DNA from 2 places in the Aeribacillus sp. FSL K6-2848 genome. Region 1 is predicted to be linked to the other one. Evidence: riboswitches for the same ligand, from Rfam matches in the RefSeq annotation. Region 1 holds a riboswitch; the other holds the start of a gene.

The links. A riboswitch is a leader RNA that binds a small molecule or an ion and turns the genes downstream of it on or off. The one in region 1 is predicted to bind preQ1.
Region 2: linked by a shared signal. The riboswitch ahead of NSS70_RS11855 (QueT transporter family protein) and the one ahead of queC (7-cyano-7-deazaguanine synthase QueC) in region 1 are both predicted to bind preQ1.

Annotation. Positions count from the first base shown of each region.
Region 1 covers NZ_JBBOQQ010000001.1:1,620,025-1,630,506, reverse strand. Annotated here, with positions in the region: gene NSS70_RS08035 (Ger(x)C family spore germination protein) at 1-142, opposite strand, end outside; gene NSS70_RS08030 (GerAB/ArcD/ProY family transporter) at 145-1,239, opposite strand; gene NSS70_RS08025 (spore germination protein) at 1,263-2,747, opposite strand; gene NSS70_RS08020 (sigma-70 family RNA polymerase sigma factor) at 3,012-3,521, shown strand; gene NSS70_RS08015 (hypothetical protein) at 3,583-3,786, opposite strand; gene NSS70_RS08010 (YkvS family protein) at 3,922-4,101, shown strand; partial or broken gene queF (preQ(1) synthase) at 4,232-4,561, opposite strand; partial or broken gene NSS70_RS08000 (preQ(1) synthase) at 4,939-5,106, opposite strand; gene queE (7-carboxy-7-deazaguanine synthase QueE) at 5,131-5,859, opposite strand; gene queD (6-carboxytetrahydropterin synthase QueD) at 5,859-6,296, opposite strand; partial or broken gene queC (7-cyano-7-deazaguanine synthase QueC) at 6,296-6,994, opposite strand; PreQ1 riboswitch class I at 7,136-7,179, opposite strand; gene NSS70_RS07980 (metallophosphoesterase family protein) at 7,553-8,290, opposite strand; gene NSS70_RS07975 (YkvI family membrane protein) at 8,323-9,357, opposite strand; gene NSS70_RS07970 (ATP-dependent Clp protease ATP-binding subunit) at 9,601-10,482, shown strand, end outside.
Region 2 covers NZ_JBBOQQ010000001.1:2,467,517-2,477,998, forward strand. Annotated here, with positions in the region: gene NSS70_RS11820 (helix-turn-helix domain-containing protein) at 1-680, opposite strand, end outside; gene NSS70_RS11825 (YmfK family protein) at 696-1,490, opposite strand; gene NSS70_RS11830 (DUF3243 domain-containing protein) at 1,637-1,894, opposite strand; gene ymfI (elongation factor P 5-aminopentanone reductase) at 1,968-2,681, opposite strand; gene yfmH (EF-P 5-aminopentanol modification-associated protein YfmH) at 2,697-3,986, opposite strand; gene yfmF (EF-P 5-aminopentanol modification-associated protein YfmF) at 3,983-5,260, opposite strand; gene NSS70_RS11850 (IS1380-like element ISGsp2 family transposase) at 5,834-7,207, opposite strand; PreQ1 riboswitch class I at 7,409-7,453, shown strand; gene NSS70_RS11855 (QueT transporter family protein) at 7,463-7,951, shown strand; gene NSS70_RS11860 (transposase family protein) at 8,891-10,249, shown strand.

The sequences.
Region 1 (10,482 bases):
CAATGGTTCCTTTAATTTTATTGCCTTCGCCGACATCGTATCCAATAACCATCACTAAATTGACATCATCAATAATTTCTTTATCCAGACATCCATAAAGCATCAGCATGAACAACATAATGAAGGAGAGAATTTTCCACATGTTTATGTTCTCCTTTTCCATAAATCCCGTACAAACGTAATGAGGTATAAAACCGGAATATAGCAAAATACAATACCAAGAGCATACGTATTGATGATCTTATTTAATAATTGAATATCTTCTTTATCAACAATGACATTGACTATAAAAAACATGACGACCAGAACAGAAATGATTGCCTTCTTTTCTGTTATTCCAAAAATTTCTGTTATACCTCTTTTGGCGCTCCACAACATGACGCAAATATTCGGCAAGATGACGAGAGACCAGGAAGCAATACCGATATATTCGAATCTTTCAACAAAAGGAAGTTCAACAATTTTCCACATCGCTAGCGTCGCCCATTTATTGCGCAATATTTCTTCTTCCGCAGAATAATAAACGATCGAAACAATCATGATGATGATATAGGAACAGGTTGTAAATAAACTTCCAATATGAGCCCATTTTTGGGATTTGTCAATATTTTTGACAAAGGGGTAATACAAAAAAAGAGTTTCAAACCCAATAACAGTTATGACCATCTGCATCGTTCCCATGAAAATTTCCTGAGGTGAATGATCCATAATTAGCAAGAGGTGCTGAAGATCTGCAAAACGAGTCGGGAAAATTAAAAATGTAAGAAAAATCCAAAGCGGCAGAACCACTCCAAAAAAAGCAAATCCGGTTACTACCCGAAATCCACCGTTAAAAATGTAATAAAGCAATCCCATAAAAATCGCGGTATAAATCCAAATATTTAAATCTTCAAACATCCACACCTTCAAAATTTCAATATATCCTATTAATATGGCGCAGCTTCCAAGAAAAAAATAGATGATCCAGACAATGTTCAATCCATTGCCGACCCATTTTCCAAACAAATCGTGCTGCAGTGTCATTAAGCTTCCGCTTGAACGTTTCAAAATTTGATAGATCATCCAAATGTACAGATGAACAATAAGACCGATCAAAATAACTGAAATCCATGAATCATGTCCCGCATACTTGACGACATTTTTTTGAAAACCTAATACACCGATGCCGAATTGAGTGCTGTGCACTAAATAAAAAACGAGCGGTGCGGAAACTTTATGACGTTCTGCTATTTGCGCCAAGTTGGATTCCTCCTCTTCCGCTGTTATTCATCAATATCTTTATTTTCCCTCGATTTCTCTTCATCCATTCGCTTCGGCTGCTCCGTCCGCAGCTGTTTCGGACGTTCATTCATCATTGAAAACGGCATACGCAGGAATGCATCCTTTAAATCGGAAATTCTCGGAGGATAGATTGGTTCCAAAAAAGGACGTCCGAGAGAAGTTAATCGTAAAAGATGGGTCGCTAAAAAACAAAAGCATAAAACGATTCCTAAAAGACCGTACATTTCGGCAAACATGAGAAATGGAAAACGCAAAAGCCTGATCGTATTGCCCATTTTATAGACAGGTGTTGTAAATGATGCTAATGCAGCAAGCGCTACAATGATGAGCAAAATATTGCTTGTTAAACCTGCTTCCACACTAGCTGTTCCGATTACAATCCCCCCGACGATGCCGATCGTTTGTCCAACCTTTGTCGGCAGCCGGGCGCCCGCCTCACGCAGCAATTCGATCGTTCCTTCCAAAAACAGCGCCTCTAAAAAAGGCGGAACTGGGACCTCCCTTCTGGATGTGACAAAATTGTTTAGTAAATCAGTTGGAATTAACTCATAATGATAATTTAAAACAGCTACATAAATCGGTGTTGCCAATATGGAAAAGGAGACAGCAAACAGGCGGATAATACGGAAAAAGGAAGACAAAATCCAATTTAAAAAATAATCTTCAAACGATGCGAAAAATTCGACAAGAGTTGTCGGACCGATTAATACATGGGGAGAGCCGTCCACAATGACCGCTATTTTCCCTTCCGCCAAAATGGAAACTACACGGTCCGGTCTTTCCGTATCCAACAGCTGAGGAAAGGGAGAATTATGATTGTCAGAGATCATTTCCGTAATGTACGAACTATCATTCACTTGATCAATTTGGATATTAGAAATTCTTTGCCAAACCGTAAATACATTTTCCTCATCCGCTATGCCTTCTATATAGATGATCGCTAATCTCGTTTGCGTCAGCCTGCCAATTTTTAAAGTCCGAATGCGCAGCTCTTCAATCGGCAATCGTTTTCGAATTAAATTAATATTGGATTCAATGGACTCAACAAACGCCTCTTTCGGACCGATGACCGTAAATTCCACTTCCGGGAGTGTAACTTCTCTAGCTTTGTTTAATTTTGCATTAACGAGCAAGCACGGAGATCCATATTCGCTTAGCGAAATCATAACAAAGCCTTCCAAAAGCTTTTCCTTCATTAAATCCGTATCAATGGTTAAAAAAATATCTTTGACCGGTAAAATGTTTTTTAGTTCTTCTAATGACTGCCAATATTTTGAGTGAATCGGCTTTAAAATGTTTTCATTTAATATATTTACATCCACTAACGTTTCAAAATATGAAATCCAATATTTGATATGGCTTGTATTGACGTCATATTGAATAAAATCAGTAGAACTGCGGAAGACAGCAAACAATTTTTCAATTGAATCTTTTCTTTTCCAATTTTGCTTATACATTCGGCTCATTCATCCCACCTCTTTCCATTATTTTTTCAAGCCATCTTTTTATTTATTCAATTAAATTTCTTCTATAGAAATAAGGAGGAAAATGGTGAAAACGGAGGAGGCTGAAACGAAATAATTGTATTTTCCTATATAGAAAATTGAATTTCCCAGACAATTGGACGCGTATCATCTAAATCATGATGATTCGCTCAAATGATTTACACCGTTTACGATTGTATTACCGCGGAAAAAAAAAGAGCGCGCTCTTTGAAAGGATGCGCACACGTGGAAAAGAATCAATCATTTGAGGAGATGCTAACTGCTTTTCGCCCTTTAATTTTTCACATTATGAAAACTTTAAATATTTATACAGACCAAGACGAGTTTTTTCAAATAGCAGCGATCGCCCTCTGGAAAGCAAGCATCAATTATGACGAACAGAAAGGACGGTTTGCCACTTATGCTTATGCAACGATAAAAGGCTCGCTCATGACAGAATTAAGGAAAAAACAAACATATAAAGAAAGGCATGTTCTTCATGCGAATGACATAATAGCTGCTAAATTGGAATTTTTTCCATATACAGACATTGAAGCAAGAGATTTATATGAACGGATTGCCCCCGCTTTATCAGATGCTCAACGAATTTGGTTTACCATGTATTTTTTTGAAGGAAAAACTCAGAAGGAAATTGCAGAGGAGCTAAATGTCACAGTCAACAAAGTAAAAAATTGGAGAAAAGGAGCATTAAAAAAATTGAAGAAATATGCCGTAAAGGCACGGGAAGAACAGTGAACAGTCTTTAATAGCAGTTTTTAAGGGGAAGATGTGCCAAAAATTAAGAAGCTGACATCGGTCAGCTTCTTGGATCTTTTGTATATCGGTAAACAATGCTGCCACCGCGTTTTGCTGTTCCATGAAAATGTTTAAAATCTTCCCTTTCGATCAGCACTTTGCGAAACGCCATAAAATCTTCCTTTGATACACAATATTCTTCCAGTTCTCCATCACGAAGCTTGTTTAAAATGTCTTGTATCTCTTGATTTGTCAACTCGACCATCTCCTTTTCTATGAAAAACAGTCTACCGAGCAATGGAAACTTTTTACCTATTTTTTTGCGATTGTCCAAAAAAACTTTACAATTCTAAAGAAATCATGCAAAATATTTGAAAATCCATAAAAAAGGAGAGAACAAATGAAAATTGCTGAAGTTGGAGATGTTATTGAATTTAAAGACGGTCTCAAAGGAATTGTCGAAAAAGTAAATGAAAATTCCGTCATCGTCGATCTTACGTACATGGAAAACTTTCGGGAAATGGATCTGGAACAAAAAACAGTAGTTAATCATAAAAACTATAAAATTGTCGGAAAGTAAAACGGAGAATTGAATGCTCCGTTTTACTTTTTCTTATATCAAAGAGTTTAGTGCCATTTCAAGAATTTTTTACAATTAACGCAAGTTTCGGCAGGTTCTTTTATCAAAAAAACTCCTCAAGCGACTTGCTTTATCGGTTGTCCACTTTTTCCGGGTACAAATCATGGTTCATCATACGATACTCCGCCATTTTCTCGTATTTTGTTCCAGGACGTCCCCAATTGACATAAGGATCAATAGAAATACCGCCGCGCGGCGTAAATTTTCCCCATACTTCGATGTAGCGGGGCTCCATGATCTTGATTAAATCATTCATGATAATATTAACACAGTCCTCATGGAAATCGCCGTGGTTGCGGAAGCTGAACAAATAAAGCTTCAGCGACTTGCTTTCCACACATTTTTTGTCTGGAATATAGCTGATATAAATGGTCGCGAAGTCCGGTTGTCCGGTGATTGGCCTCTGTTTTTCACAAACAGGTGGACTATATCATATTCTTATTCAACTGCGATATTGAATAAGAACCCTTGCGCTTCCACCAAGATAATATATGCTGTCATCTTGGTGTACTCTACTCTCTTCCTCCAACACTACTCTTACTCGCTTCATGCTGGAGTGATTTCGATAGTCTCTGCACCTTCCTCAAATTTAAGAAGAAGATTCCCTTAAATTTGAGGCTTGGCTCAGGGTTGGAAAGATAATGGGAATAAGAGACAAGAACATGTTTTTCTTTTATTTGATTACAATTGCCATTTCCGCTTTTTACTCCATTATCCTCTTCCCCTGAATTCACAAGGTTTATCCGACAGTGTCGCCACTGAAGTGTGCCCTTATTGACACAAGCTGGTAAACTCCGGACAATTGAACTTCACGAAATAATCGCGGTCTGGATGTTTATTATCGAATACTTCCAACACTTCTGGGCTGTATTCAAATAAATATTTTGTATTTTTGTTGCCTAACAGCGTCAGATCTTTCAATTCATCATCTTTTCTTCCAGCCATCTTTTTTCATCCTTTCCTATTCATTTACACTCCGCGCTTGTTTCCCCAAACAAGTGCATGAAGCTGCGGCAAAACTCGAGCATCGTTCATTTCTTTTGATAGAACAGTCAATTCGATCAGCCATTCTAATTTTTCTAAAAGCTGATTTCTCAGGAGGTGATCATTTTGTTCGTTTACTTGATCATTTCCAGGCTGCAAATAAAATGAAATATTTGGATAGCGAAGGTGGACGTTTTTCGCGTAATCAAAATCTTCCTCATTAAAAACAACAACTTTTAGACTAACATTGTCTTTCCGTCCGCCATCGATCAGCCGCTTCATAATGTCATCAAGCACAGTAAAGTTCGTTTTCATCCCTGAACTAGGAGGCTTGGGAGAAAGAGTTAAATCATCGATTAGTAAAAACCAATCTTGATAACGGCTTCCCTGTGTCTCCAGTGCAGTGCGAAATCCTTGCTCCCTTAAAAGGATAATCAATTCATCCAATCCTCTAATCAATGCCGGATTTCCGCCCGAAATGGTGACGTGATTGAAGCGATCGCCGCCAAGCTCAATAAGATCGTCCAAAATTTCCGCTGCTGTCATTTGTTTAATTTCATCTTTTGCTGAACCGTTCCACGTAAAAGCTGAATCACACCAGCTGCATGAATAGTCGCAACCGGCCGTTCGGACAAACATTGTTTTTTGTCCGATCACCATTCCTTCCCCTTGAATGGTCGGTCCAAAAATCTCGATGACCGGTATTTTTTTCATTATTTCATCTCCCTTTTCGGACGGTACACAACATAGCTTGTCGGCGTTTCTCTGACAAACACCTGCAAGCATTTCGGTTTATTCGGGAGTACATTTAAATGATCCTGGACAATTTCCCAAATTTTCCGCGCAACCACTTCTGTCGTTGGAAAGTCTTCGCTGTTTTGACCATTGAATACATCCGTATGGTCATTGAGCAGCGTATGGTCAAATCGATCATGAACCCATTTTTTTAAATGCTGAAAATTCACAAGGAATCCTGAATCATCAAGCTGATCACCGCAAATAGTGAGATTGACGAAATACGTGTGGCCATGTACACGGGCGCATTTCCCCGCTTTTTCATGCGGGATGTAGTGTGCAGCAGATATTTGCATATCTTTATTCAGCTCATAACTATAACTATGAAAAACTTGCGGATAAAATTGATGAAGCATCACGTATTAGCTCCTTTTTCAGCCAAATATTGTTCCAATCCCCTTTTTCTCAATAAGCAAGCAGGACATTCGCCGCATCCGTCGCCAATAATGCCGTTATAGCACGTCAACGTTTTTTCGCGAATGATATCGAACACCCCTAATTCATCGGCAAACTTCCACGTTTCCGCTTTATTGATCCACATAAGCGGCGTGTGAATCACAAAATCCTCTTCCATCGCTAAATTAATCGTTACATTGCAGGATTTTACGAACACGTCCCGGCAGTCAGGATAGCCGCTGAAATCCGTTTCACATACACCTGTCACAATATGTTTCGCTCCCAGTTGTTTCGCCAAAATGGCGGCAAATGTCAAAAAAACTAAATTCCTCCCCGGAACAAAAGTGTTGGGAAGCTCTCCTTCCTTTTGTTCAATTTCCATATTTGAACGCGTTAATGCATTCGGCGCCATTTGATTTAATAAGGACATGTCCAGCACATAATGAGGTATGCCGGCTTCGTTCGCAATGTTTTTCGCTGCTTCAATTTCCTGTGCATGCCGCTGATTATAATGAAACGTGACAGCGGTCACCTCATCAAATTGTTTCTTCGCCCAAAACAAACAAGTTGTACTGTCTTGTCCTCCGCTAAACACAACGACCGCTTTCTTATTATCCATTTGAAAACGCTCCTTTCTGAAAAAAGAAAGCCATTCACACTGCCTAGCTTAAACAGAAACTGACTTTTTCTGCTACAGTGGCGGAAGCAAGCTGTTCAGAAGCCTTTCGAAATCATCATAAATCTATTCAACTTCTAAACCTTTCGCAAACATTGAAAAAACTATATCCCAAGGATATAGTTTTCCTTAGTTTTTTATAGAGGGTGTGCTAGAACCTCTCCCGTTCTTTCGAAACGGATTTTTATTCAAGTTGTATCTTATTATATCATACAGAATTGGTTATGCAAACGGCATGCTCCGACTGGAGTCACTCAAGACTTTGTGGGCAACTTTTTTAATCGCTATTTTTGATAGCGAAATCACTTTTTTCAGGGTACTCTCTTGGTAAAAAAAATCTTCTTTTTTCAAAAAACAGGATTGAGCCGAGCGTTTGTGGGCAATTTTTTATCTAAATGTAGTCCATGATCATTCTACCAGGAGCAGCCGCACTTTCTCATATTACTGCCACACTTTCCCTTTCATTTAATGAGCAATCAGAGTTCTCATTAAATGAAGGCGCTAATTTTTGCCTACAATAATTTTACTTTTACCTCCGCATCATGCCTTTTCCAAGCCTCTGTAGCGTGAGGTCGTTAATTCCTGAATATACTCTTTTAGTTCCGGCATTTCTTTTTTTCTAGCTAATTGAATGGCAAGGTCAATATCATATGGAACACGTATGTGCTGAATCGAAAAAGGAGCCCTTTTCTCCGAGTTGAACATGCCTTCCAAAATGCAGTAGGATGCTTCGGGCAGGTCCAGCGGATTACCGACACTGCCTGCATTAAAAAGCGTTTTGCCGGATAAATGCTGTATAAAGGCATTATGAACATCACCGTATCCGACAACATCCGGCTCCTTCGTTCCCAAACCGGTTTCAACGCTGTTTTCAAACATGGACAATCTTTTTTCAATCGAATCCCAAGGCTGTACCCTTATCCAGACGCTGAAAGGGGATGCATGAAAAAGCCGCAGCCGGCGGCCGCTCATATAAAAATCAATGGAAAACGGGAGGCTACGCAAATATTCTATGTCTTCTTGCGACAACTGATTTTGATGCCAGCGAACGACATCGTTTACATCTTCCCTTGTAATCAGCTCGTCCCAGTTTCCTTTTAAAACAAAATCGCAGGAGCTGCGGACGATATCGATCGCTTCTTTTGATTCAGGTCCTTTTCCGACAAGATCTCCTAAACAAAAAATTCGATCTACATTTCGCAAGCTTATATCTTTCAATACAGACGACAACGCTGGAATATTCCCATGTATATCAGAAATGACCGCGATTTTATCCAAATAAACTCCTCCTTCATTTCCCTACTATTTTATCATGATTTGTTATCGTCTGGAATTTTTTTGAACATTAATAATATGAAAAAGGCAATGCTCATATACCCGAACAGCGGATAAAGCGTGGAAATAAGCTTTCCGTATCCTATCAGGCTGACTAAATAACATAATAATAGGATGAAAATGACACCAGCGATTTTTGCCAAAGGCTTTTCCGATGATAATTGCCGTTCCAAACCATACAGATTACCGATCAACGATGAAAATATTTCTCCAAAAATAACAAGGATGTATATGTAATAAAAGCCTGAAAACAGCTGCTTGACAATTTCAGCCATTGGGATTTCAAAAAGCCCGGCGTCCGGCAAATGCAGAAGAGAGAAATAGCTGGAAAATAAAATGAAGCTTAATCCGAGACCGCCTACAACTCCGCCCAATTTAATGGCGCTTTCATCCTTTATTGCGTTTGCGAGCGGAACAAGTACAGCCTGAGCAAGAGAGAGATTAAAAGAAACATATAAAAAGCTTGATTTGACTGGTTGAAACACTCCATCCAACGATAAATCGATAAAATCACCCCTAATGATGGCTTCAATGGAGATGATCAGGCTAAACAAAATAAAAAGCGGAACAACCAATAGATTGACGGAAGACAGCCCTTTGACTCCAAACGAAATCACAGCAATGGAAAGCACAATCGTTAAAAAAATTCCAAATTGCTTTGAAAGCGACAGTTGCTCTTCAAAAATCGCCCCCGCCCCCGACAGCATGACCGATGTGATGCCAATCAGCATCATAAACATCAAGCCGTTGACTACATAAGCTGACAACGTCCCAAACAAAAATTGGTTCAACTGCAAATACGAAGATGCATTAATCCGTCTTCCGATCAACATCATTTTCGTTCCCAGCCAAACAAATAAAACGGCAGAACAAATAATTCCAACAATTCCTCCGGCGCCGTATTTTGAAAAAAACTCAACGATCTCTTTTCCCGTTGCAAACCCTGCACCGATGACAGTGCCGATATAGACAGAAGCTATTTGAAGTGCCAATACCCATTTATTGCTCATGTTTCACCCACCTTACTTTATCAACAATATATGGACAAGAAGGGAAAAAAAGACGAAAAAAATTTGTAAAAAAGACTTGAAAGTCAAAAAAGGTCAAAGTATAATAAAGTCAGAAAAGGTCAAACAGTGAATCTAACTATTGAATGATTGAGATTGTCTCTTTGATTCCAAAAGGTCAAAGAAAGTCAAAGAAGTTTCTTCTTTTGGTCAAAGTTAATCAAAGTCAAAAAGGAGGAATGTTATATGTTGTGTGAAAATTGCCAAGCAAGAAAAGCCAATGTTTTATTAAATGTACAAATCAATCACAACAAACAAGAAATGCGTCTCTGTCAAGAATGCTATCAACAATATAAACAAAAAATCCCAAGTGGTTTTTACGGATTTAGCGGTTTCGATGAATTATTTCAATCATTTATGCCAAACTCTTTTGAGAGCTTTGACCAAGCTGTTCAAGCACAACCGAAATCAGGGGGCGGAAAACAGAACGGCTTCCTCGATCAATTCGGCCGAAATTTAACGGATGCTGCAAAAGCTGGGTTGATTGATCCTGTCATCGGCCGCGATGATGAGGTAAGACGAGTGATTGAAATTTTAAATCGACGCAATAAAAATAACCCGGTTTTAATCGGAGAACCAGGCGTAGGGAAAACAGCTATTGTGGAAGGACTAGCCTTAAAAATTTCTCAAGGAGACGTTCCGCAAAAATTAAAAAATAAAGAAGTTTATTTGCTGGATGTTTCATCACTTGTCGCCAACACGGGAATTCGCGGACAATTTGAACAGCGGATGAAGCAGCTAATTCAAGAATTGCAGGCCCGGAAAAACATTATCCTGTTTATCGATGAAATTCATCTTTTAGTCGGCGCTGGTTCTGCGGAAGGTTCTATGGATGCCGGCAACATATTAAAGCCAGCGCTCGCCCGCGGTGAGCTTCAAGTTGTCGGAGCAACAACTCTAAAAGAATACCGGCAAATCGAAAAAGATGCAGCCCTTGAACGACGCTTCCAGCCGGTTATTGTGAAAGAACCTTCCATTGAAGAAGCGATCAGCATTTTAAAAGGAATTCAAGAAAAATATGAACAATACCATCAAGTCAAATATTCAGAAGATGCGATTAAAGCTTGC
Region 2 (10,482 bases), 850 kb from region 1:
TTCTTCACTTCTATCCACGAATTCCCATTGGTTGAAATATCGATCACCAATTTGTCCGCATTGGACAATTCATATATGGTTTCTTTCCCTCTTACTTCTTTTACCGTCAATGTTTGCTTCGTTTCATTTTCGGCGTTCTCTTCTTTTTTCTCCTCTTGTTCTGTTTCTTCAACCGAACGGTCTTTTTCATCGACAATATTATTTTGCTCTTTTTTCTCAGGCTCCACGCCAGAGGTTTCTATTTTGACGGATTTTGTATCGTCCTCCGTCTGAACGCCTTCATCTGTGCTTCCACGCTGGGAAAGCACCCAAACGATAATCGCCACCAAAATAATAACAGCGATGACGGCAAGCTTCGGCAACAGCTCTAAAAATTTGGAAGCCGGCTTTGGAAGCTCTTTATGCGTTTGAACGCGGGACAATTTCTCAGGTATCTCATCATATGTACTTGGTATTTCATTTTTATACTGCTCAAATAAAACATCCGGATCAAGGTCAACCGCTTCCGCGTATTGTTTAATAAACGCACGCACATAAAAATTCCCCGGCATGATCGAGTAGTTTCCTTCCTCAATGCCGATTAAATAGCGCTTTTGAATTTTAGTTATTTCCTGCAAGTCATCGAGTGAGATGTTTTTTTCCAGCCTAGCTTGTCTCAGATGGTTACCTAACTCGCTCAAAACGTACCCACCTTTCTAAAAATCAAATCCATTATAAATTGAGTGGCCAAACGGCTGATGATTATTTTCTACAACGTCATACGTAATTTCTTCATCAGGGTGATGTCTAAGTTCAATAATGTAGTCGAAATCATCCAAAGTATATTCGGAGCTCTGAACGAAAATATCTGGATGCTCCACGACTTTCGTTGCCGGAAGCTGCATCACTTCCCGAACTAATTGCAAATGCTGTTCAGAGCCTCTTTTCATCGTGACGATTCCATCTAAAATAAACACGTTATCTGTCCGGTATTCATCAGCAATCAGCCTTTCCCGGACAGTTTGCTTCAGCATGGTTGAAGAGAGAAAAAGCCATCTTTTATTCGCACAGACGCTCGCCGCTACGATCGATTCTGTTTTTCCGACACGCGGCATTCCGCGTATGCCGATTAATTTATGACCGTCTTGTTTAAAGAGCTCGGCCATAAAATCAACAAGAATACCAAGTTCATCGCGAACAAAACGGAACGTCTTTTTATCATCTGCATCCCGTTGAATATAAAAGCCATGACGGACAGCAAGACGATCTCTCAGCTTAGGCTGCCGCAATTTTGTCACTGTTATGTTGTCCATCGTATTCAGAATAGATTCAAGCCTTTTAATTTGTTCAATCGTTTCACAGCGCAGAAGCATCCCGCGGCGCATATCATCAACGCCGTTAATCGTAACGATATTAATGTTCAGCATACCGAGCAAAGACGAAACATCTCCCAGCAGCCCCGGCCGGTTTTTTTGAATTTTATATTCTAAATACCATTCAGTTTTTTCCACCTTCAAAGACCCCCAAATAACACACCTATAAATTTATAATAAATCATTTTAGATAAAGAAGAAAGGATAATTGCAAGGAAAAAATAAAGGGCATCTTGGTCATTTCACCAAGTGCCCTAACTTGACAGTAATAAATGAAAAACATCCTAATGGACGCTGTCATTTTGAACAAGTTTCACCATCATGTTGGCGATTGCATGTTGCTCCTCTTTTGAAGCGACACTCCACAGATCGTGAAGAATTTTTTCTTCAGGGTTTTTCGGCTCCACTTGCTTTGCTAAATAATCACCGATTTCATACGCTAAATTGGAAATAACCTCTTGGGACAATCCGCCGCTTTCTGCTTGCTGGAGGCGATCCGCCAAAAAATCTTTCCATTGATTCCAATTTTCCAATACTGACATATGTTCCCCTCCTTTATCGTTTAATCAATTTTTATTTTCCCTTGATCATGCAGTTTTTATACGGGAGAGGGAATCAGCAGTACCATCCTCCATTGACAGCAATCACCTGACCTGTAATGTAGGAAGCTTGCTCGCTAATAAGGAATAAAACAACATTCGCGACTTCTTCAGGCTTTCCATTTCTTTCAAGGGGGATGCTGTTTTTAATATCTTCCAATTCTTCAGGAGAGAATCGATCATTCATACTTGTATCGATCATGCCTGGCGCAACGGCGTTGACGCGAATATTGGAAGGCGCTAATTCCTTCGCTAGTGCTTTCACAAAGGAAATTTGCCCCCCTTTTGCCATGGAATATAAAGCTTCACAGCTGGCTCCTGTCTGCCCCCATATAGAGGAGATGAAAAGAATGCTTCCTTTTTGTTTTCTTATCATTCCACTGACTACTTTTTGAGTAATAAAAAAAGGCGACGTGAGATGAAGCTGTATAATTTTTTGATAATCTTCCATCAAAACATCTTGAATCAGTCCGTAGTGGGAAATACCGTTAGCAAAAATAAGAGCATCTATAGAAGTTGGAATGTTTTCAAGTAATTGTTCCGTCCCGCTTTCCGATGACAAATCCGCATAAACTGGAATGATCTGATCATATAACTCCATTGCTTCTTTTAACGGTTCAATGTTTCGAAAGTATTGAGCATAAATTTGATATCCTTCCTGAGCCAATTTTTCTACAACCGCTTTTCCGATTCCTCCGCTGGCTCCAGTTACTAACGCTGTTTTCAAGATTTCCCCTCCGCAATATTATGATTTCGGCAAAACTTGGAAAACTGTTAAATAATCTTCATCAATCGCTTCTTTTAAAACTGCTTCAATCGTGTCCATGTTTACATTTTCTAAAGCTTGCACAACATCGAACAGATTCATTTCGTTAAATTGATACCGGGTAAATTGATTGGCGATAAATTCAGGAGAATTAAAAGCCCTTAAAAAAGAGCCGATTTTTTTCTTTTTGGCGGCTTCCAGCTGCTCATCGGTAAATAACGATTGCTTGCTTTTCATAAGAGCTTCTTTTATATATTCACTCAGCTCATCCGGCCGGTCGGTATCGCCGCCGACCATAGCAAAACCGAAGCTGTACTCCTCTGTATAATCGAAGCTGAACGTATCATCAATGAGCCCTTTTTCATACAATTCCAAATAAAGCTTTGAGCTTTTGCCAAAAAGCATTTCTAAAATTAAATTCATGGAAAGCTCATGCGTAAGCAGCTCTTCCCCTTTTCGGAAAGGATGTTTTGCCTTTAAGCCAACTAAGCATTTCGACGACTTGACATTCATATAAATTTTTTCACTCGTTTTAAACACTTCATCTCTTTCATGTACTTGTTCACGAACAATATTCGTTGGCTTTTTAAAATCTTTTTTTGCCTGATTCTCTTCCACTTGCTTGATAATTTTTTCCGGTTGCACAGGCCCGATCACAAACAGGAGCATGTTGCTGGGATGGTAAAACGTTTCGTAGCATTCATAAAGCTGCTCTTTTGTAATTTGATTTATCGAATCAATTGTGCCGGCAATGTCAATCCGTACTGGATGGCTTTCATACATGTTTTGGATGAGTCCAAAATAAAGCCGCCAATCAGGATTGTCTTGGTACATGTTGATTTCTTGACCTATAATGCCTTTTTCTTTTTCAACGGATTGGTCAGTAAAATAAGGACTTTGGACAAAATCTACTAACGTTTCTAAATTTTTTTCAACATTTGCTGTGCTGGAAAAAAGATATGCCGTTCTCGTGAAGGATGTAAATGCATTGGCCGATGCCCCTTGTTCACTAAACTGTTGAAATACGTCCCCATCCTTTTTTTCAAAAAGCTTATGTTCCAAAAAGTGAGCAATACCGTCCGGGACGTGAACGATTTCCTCTTTGCCAATTGGAACGAATTTATTGTCAATAGAACCGTATTTAGTGGTGAATGTCGCATACGTTTTATGAATCCCTTGTTTTGGAAGGACATAAACATCTAATCCATTTTCCATTTTCTTATAATAATACGTTTCTTTCAGTTGATCGAATGTAATTTCTTTTATCATAAAGATCCGCCCCCTTTCAAAAAATAAACCGTATCCAGTTGAATTTTTTCAGCAAGCTGGACGATTTCGTCTTTTTGGACCTTTTCTACCCCTTCGATCCATTCTTCAATAGTTCGGTTTGTTTTCGCAACAACATTGTGGTACAGCACTTCCGTCATTCCGTAAGGGGTATCGATTGTTTCCAGCAACTGATTTTTGATCACCGCTTTCGTTTGTTCCAATTCTTTATCTGTAAAATCTCCCTTTTTCATCGCTTCCATTTGTTCATGAATAATCGTGAGAGCGCGTTCGTAGTTCTTCATTTCAATTCCTGACATCACCATTAACAAGCCTTTATGACTTTCCACTCTCGAGGAAGCATAATAAGCAAGACTGTTCTTTTCGCGAACGTTTAGAAACAGCTTCGAATGCGGAAATCCCCCAAAAATGCCGTTAAACACTTGCAATGCGTAATAATCATGATCACTATATGTTGTGTGCGTGCGGTACCCGATGTTCAATTTCCCTTGGGTAATGTCTTGTTCTTCGATAACTTCGTTAACCTTCTCAATTTTTTTTTCAACACTTTCAGCCCTAGCTTGTTGATTGGATTTTGTTAAACGGAAATATTTCCTGACAATATCAGCCACTTGTTCGTTTTCAATATCCCCGATCACAAATAAATCGACTTCATCATGCTGCAGCATGTTTGTATAATAATCCGTCAGCTGTTGAGGAGAAATTTGATCGATATGCTCTTTCTCTCCGTTGACATGCAGACGGTACGGCTCAGTTTTGCACATTTCTTGAATTAAACGTAAATTCGCATAACGCATTTTATCGTCATAAACCGCTTGAATGCGCTGGTTTAATGTCCGCTTTTCTTGTTCGATAATGCTTTGATTGAACACCCCTTCTTGCAGAGGAGGCGAAAGAAGTACTTCGGACAACAATTCGATCCCTTTTTCCAATAAAGGTGTCTTATCTTTTAAAAATTTTTCATTCGGGATTTCCATCCGGAACGTAATGATATGGTTTTCTCCCTTTTTGGCTAAATCGACTTGCAGTGTTGCACCGTACAAATCATCCAAATATTTCCTTAATTCAGTTGTGGATGGGTAGGATGCTGTACCCCTTTGCAAAACATGGGGAAGCAAAGCTCGAATGGTTACATCCTTTTCCGATAGCGGCGCCTTTAACCTTAAAATGAGTGAATTTGTTTTAAAAGCATTTGATGAAACGGTATGCAGCTGAATCCCGTTTATTTCGCTTACTTGCTCTTGTAAAAAACCCATTCTATCCCTCCTAAGCTGAAAGCTTTCTATATGATATTGTTTCCAATCATGAAAAAACACGTTATTAGTAATTATATCAATCATAGGATATTGAAGGAAATCATAACGAAATGAAATATTATTTAAAGTTTACATAATTAAATTACTGTTAATTATTTAACAAAAAGCAGGGATGCCTCTAGCCAGATCAGCTGACTTATGACATCCTTCTTATGTATAAAATATGGGTATACGATAACATGCAGGAATTAAAAAGTGTTTAGCAGATTCTCGGAGAAAACACACTATTGATCGTTGCCCAATACTTTTTTGTGTGTTTCAGTTTATTGTTCAATTTTAAGTGAAAAAATACCATATACTTAAAAACCTGAATCCGTGATGAATTGAAATCGACTTTGATTTTGTTGTAATTTTGATGGATTGATAATCCATAAAACCCTTTTTATGCTTATGACCTATGTCATCTCTATTTCCGAAAATGGAACAAATCTCTTTTTTAGGTATACGAACCAAAAAAATAGACAAAAAAGCACAGGGAGTGACGTTGGACATCAGTGCCCGAACATTCGTTCGTTATCTTGCCTCTCTCCATTTCTGATAGACGTTCAGTAGGGGCTCGCTATAGCCACTCCTTCGCGTCAGTTTCATCCAGATCTGTCGTGATCGACGGACGAGTCGCCCTGCCATCGTGATCACCGTCTGAATAATCGTCTTGATGCGGCGGCGTTTCACTTTGTGGTGCAACGGATGTCTCGGATCGCTTAATAGATCTTGTCCAATCAGACGAAGAAGATTGTAAACGAAGGCTCCCATGACCAACACGAGCGCATTCGTTTTCATCTTCCCAGATGGAAGCCGCTCTAAATCTAAGTCGCTCTTCAGTTCGCTATGAAACTGTTCGCATGTCGCATGGTCATGATACAACGCGAGCACATCGCTCATTCGAACATGCTCGTATCCTTTGAGCCGCACCCAATAGCTTTCCACTTCATAATCAGGAACGAGCATCAGCTGTCCATTGCGTTCCATCGTCCGTTCCGTCACTTGGGTGACTTGAACGTACGTATACGTGTTTCCATCGATCGCTGCCTTCTGTGGAAGGCATAGCTCATAGGTTTGTACTCCTTCGCTTTGTCCATCATCGACACGTTTGCCCTTTTGCGAAGCGATCTGGAACCAAAGCGCTGTCGATTCTCGGCGTAAGTTTCGCTTGATGACAAAGTCCACGTCTTCCTTTAGGCATACGTGCACATTCGCTTCTGCATCGTTTCCTGCATCCATGCGAACAAGCAGACGAGATGAAGTCAGTTGACGAGCTCGACGGATAGCGGTGACTAAAAACGAGGGCATGTTGTCTTGCACATGTTGTTTCCCTGGACGCAACTCGGCATGAACGAGATACCCTTCCTTCCCTGCATACGCAAACAACGGTGTAAAACCGTCAAATCCTTTATACGTTCGACTGACTCCTTCTTTTTTCGTATCGGAGTTGTCAAATGGGGAACCATCTATATCAAGGGGAAGCCATGTCGTCTTTCCTTTGGTCCAACAAGGGGACAAAGTGGCATGTCGTTGAATCAACAGACGTATGGACTCCTCCCAAAGAATCGTTTCGGTCATCGGAAGACAAGCGAGCTGATCGAGTCGTTGTCGCAAGGTTGGAGAGGAAGGCACGTGCTGAATCCCCATCGATGCCGAAAAGATATCGTCCTGACGATACGCTTCGATATGATCGAAATCCGTTTTTCCTGTGGCAAGCAAGCCAATCATCGAGCGAATGACATCGCTATGGGAAATGTGCACTTCTCGACGAACCGTTGGAAGCCGAAGTGCGTTTACCCGTTTATCCAGTTTCGTTCGATGGAGTAAGTAGCCAACGAGAGCAAGCCCAGCACTTGGGGTAATCGCTTCATCTGTCAATACAAACCGAATCGGGAAATCTTTCATCACATCACCTACTTGATGAAGAATCGTCAACGTCGTTTTCCCTTATCGTATCAACGGTTTGCGACCATTGTAAAGATGTTTTGTCACGGATTCAGGTTATTATAAGAGTTTTAAAAATTTGGATTTTTTATATTTTTTTGGTAATTTTAAATAATTGACTTTTACTTTTTATTTTATTAATATATAATCTTGTGTTTCATAAACACCGTGGTTCGAAACCATCCCACGATAAAAAACTAAGGAGCTGTTGAAAAAATGAATAGTAAAACAAAATTTTTAGCGACGACAGCGATTATTGCAGCACTTTACTTTGCAGTATCGATGTTAGTTGCACCGTTCGCATTTAAAGAAGTACAATTTCGTATTTCTGAAATGTTTAACCATTTAGTCGCTTTTAATCCGCGCTATATGTTAGGCATTTTGCTTGGAGTATTCATCACTAATTTATTTTCACCATTAGGGCCGATAGATATTTATTTTGGAGTAGGCCATTCACTTTTAACTCTTGGAATTTTCATTTTAATTTGTAAGTTTGTGAAAAATATTTGGCTTCGATTAGTGATTAACTCATTTTTATTTACATTCACAATGTTTATTATCGGTATTGAATTAAACATCATGTATGAAATTCCATTTTGGTTTGCATGGTTAACGTGTGCAATTGGTGAATTTGTCGTCTTAATTATAGGTGCACCAATTATGCACTTTATAAATAAACGTCTTAAATTTAAAGATTTAATATGATATCGAGTAGGAGGGGGTGACTAACCCCCGACCTCTCACACCACCGTACGTACGGTTCCGTATACGGCGGTTCAATTAAGATAATTGACGCAAGTCTTTATAACTTCCGTGAATAGCTGTTCTCTTTATGCCAGTGGTCACTCCACCCTCCAAGAGGTCTCCCACGGGATTCACCGCGTCCTCCCTCAAGTGAGGTACTACGTTTTCTGTGTTCATCATGACTCACTGAATGCCAAGGGCTATTCTCTCTTAATTGTTCGGTCCTTCTTAGTTGTTCTAGACCAACTAATACTATGACCTCTGCTGACTTCTGACTGTTCAGCTATCTATCACTAGATAGGTTACCAAGGTTACTTGGCGTGCCAGCCAGACCTCCCCGGGTAAGAGTGTAATCTTTCCTTCCATCCATCTGCTTCATTTACTCTGTATCACCTTCGGCAGAAAGGGCTTTGTTTTGTCTTGCAAACTCACCCAGTGATACCTAGCCTCATATGAAGTTCGTGTTCCTCAGACCGGAAGTTTGCCGCTCGCTTCCTTCAGATTCCGCGTCACCACGGACACCCTTGCGTTAAGCTAACTGCTACTTCTGCCTTCGCAGCTCGGGACTTTCACCCTATAGATTACACCCATGCCGGGCGCACAAGCAGGAGAGGTAGGGTTAGCACCCACCTCTTTTTATATTTTTAAAGAAGCTACTTGTAAAATAAAACCCTTTTAAATCTAGTGCTTCTCCCTTCTTGATTTTTCTAATGAAGAAACTGCTTAATCGTTCATTCTGTAATTTACCTCCCCCCAACCTTTTCAAATGAAATCAATCTATTTTTTCCAGCCCTGAAGAGTAAAAATTCTTCGAGATAATTCCACCCAAACTTTGCCAAATATGTGATAATAAGGGTATGTAAAAAACCTAATATATTGGCATTTGGGGGGGATTTTTTTATGGTAACGAGGAAGGAAAAGCGTGAAAAGGAAAAAGAGGTAAATTATTTATTCGAGTTGCTAAAAACACAAAATCACTTTTTTAAAAATTTAAACAAATTGCTCAAAACTATTGATGATCCAAGGCACCAAAGCTATATTACCTATGACACGGAAGTCCTTTTGATGATGGTTATTTTGAAAAATGCATGCAACTTAAAAAGTATGCGCGAAATGACAAACGAATTTAATAAGGAAGAGTGCATTAAAAATTTGGGGAAATTGTTGGGGAATGAAGATTTGGAAGAACTGCCCCATTATGACACAATCAATGATTTTTTGGCACGAGTGAACCCGGCAGAACTTGAAAGGATCCGAATCGATATGATCAAGAAATTATTCAAAAAGAGGTGTTTTGAATCCTATCGTATCAATGGGAAATACTGGGGTATTGCCATAGATGGGACCGGTATTTTTACTTTTGACAAAAAACATTGTGAACACTGCCTGAAACGGGAGCGCAAATACATAGACAAGGAAACGGGTGAAGAAAAAATAAAGACCATCTACATGCATCATGTCTTGGAAGCCAAGTTAATTGTGGGAAATATGGTACTAAGTGTGGCCTCCGAGTTTATTGAAAATGAATCAGAGGACGTGGAAAAGCAAGATTGTGAGTTGAATGCTTTTTATCGACTGACTGCTAGACTGAAAGACACCTTTAAAAAACTGCCTATCTGTCTGATTGCCGATAGTCTTTATGCCTGCGAAAATGTATTTAAACAATGCAAGGCGAATAATTGGAACTACTTATTCCGTTTTAAGGAAGATCGTATTAAAAGCATCACCGATGAGTTTCAAGCGTTAAAAAATATGGAAGAGGAGGAAGGCAAGAAAGCCAATGTGGTAAAGATACGTGAAAGCGAACAGCGAGGGGAAATCACCTGGGTGAACGATATTGATTACAGAGGCTTTGGGGTGAATGTTTTCGAATGCGAATTAGAAGATGAAAAAAGAAAACAAAAATTTACCTTTATCACAGATATAAAAATCACAAAAAACAATGCAAAGAAACTGATGAACGCTGGCAGAAGCCGCTGGAGAATAGAGAATGAGGGGTTTAACAGACAAAAAAACCTGCGCTACCACATTGAACACGCAAGCAGCCAAGATTACAATGCCATGAAAAATCACTACCTATTAACCCAAATTACAGAGATTATCATGGTGTTACATGAGCATGGGTCAAAAATATTGAGAAGCATGAAGAAAACGATAAAAGAAATATCCTCGCGATTGTTAGAAGCCTTCCGTGGGCAAACACTAACAGACGAGGATATCGCACAACTGGGAAAACCTATGCAAATTAGGTTTACCTAGCGAATTAATTGTACCAAAGGATGTGATGTTTGGCAAAGAAAAAAAGTTATCCACAACAAACAAAAATAAGTTATCCACATTTTTTAAAAAAATAAGCAAAATTGGTTCTTTTTGACCCTTTTTGTAAATAAATTTAACTGGAAAATTTTACCAACTGTGGATAAGTCGTAATTGCATAATACTACCGAAAATTGATAAATTTACTCCTCATAGCTGTATTTTTTCTGAATACA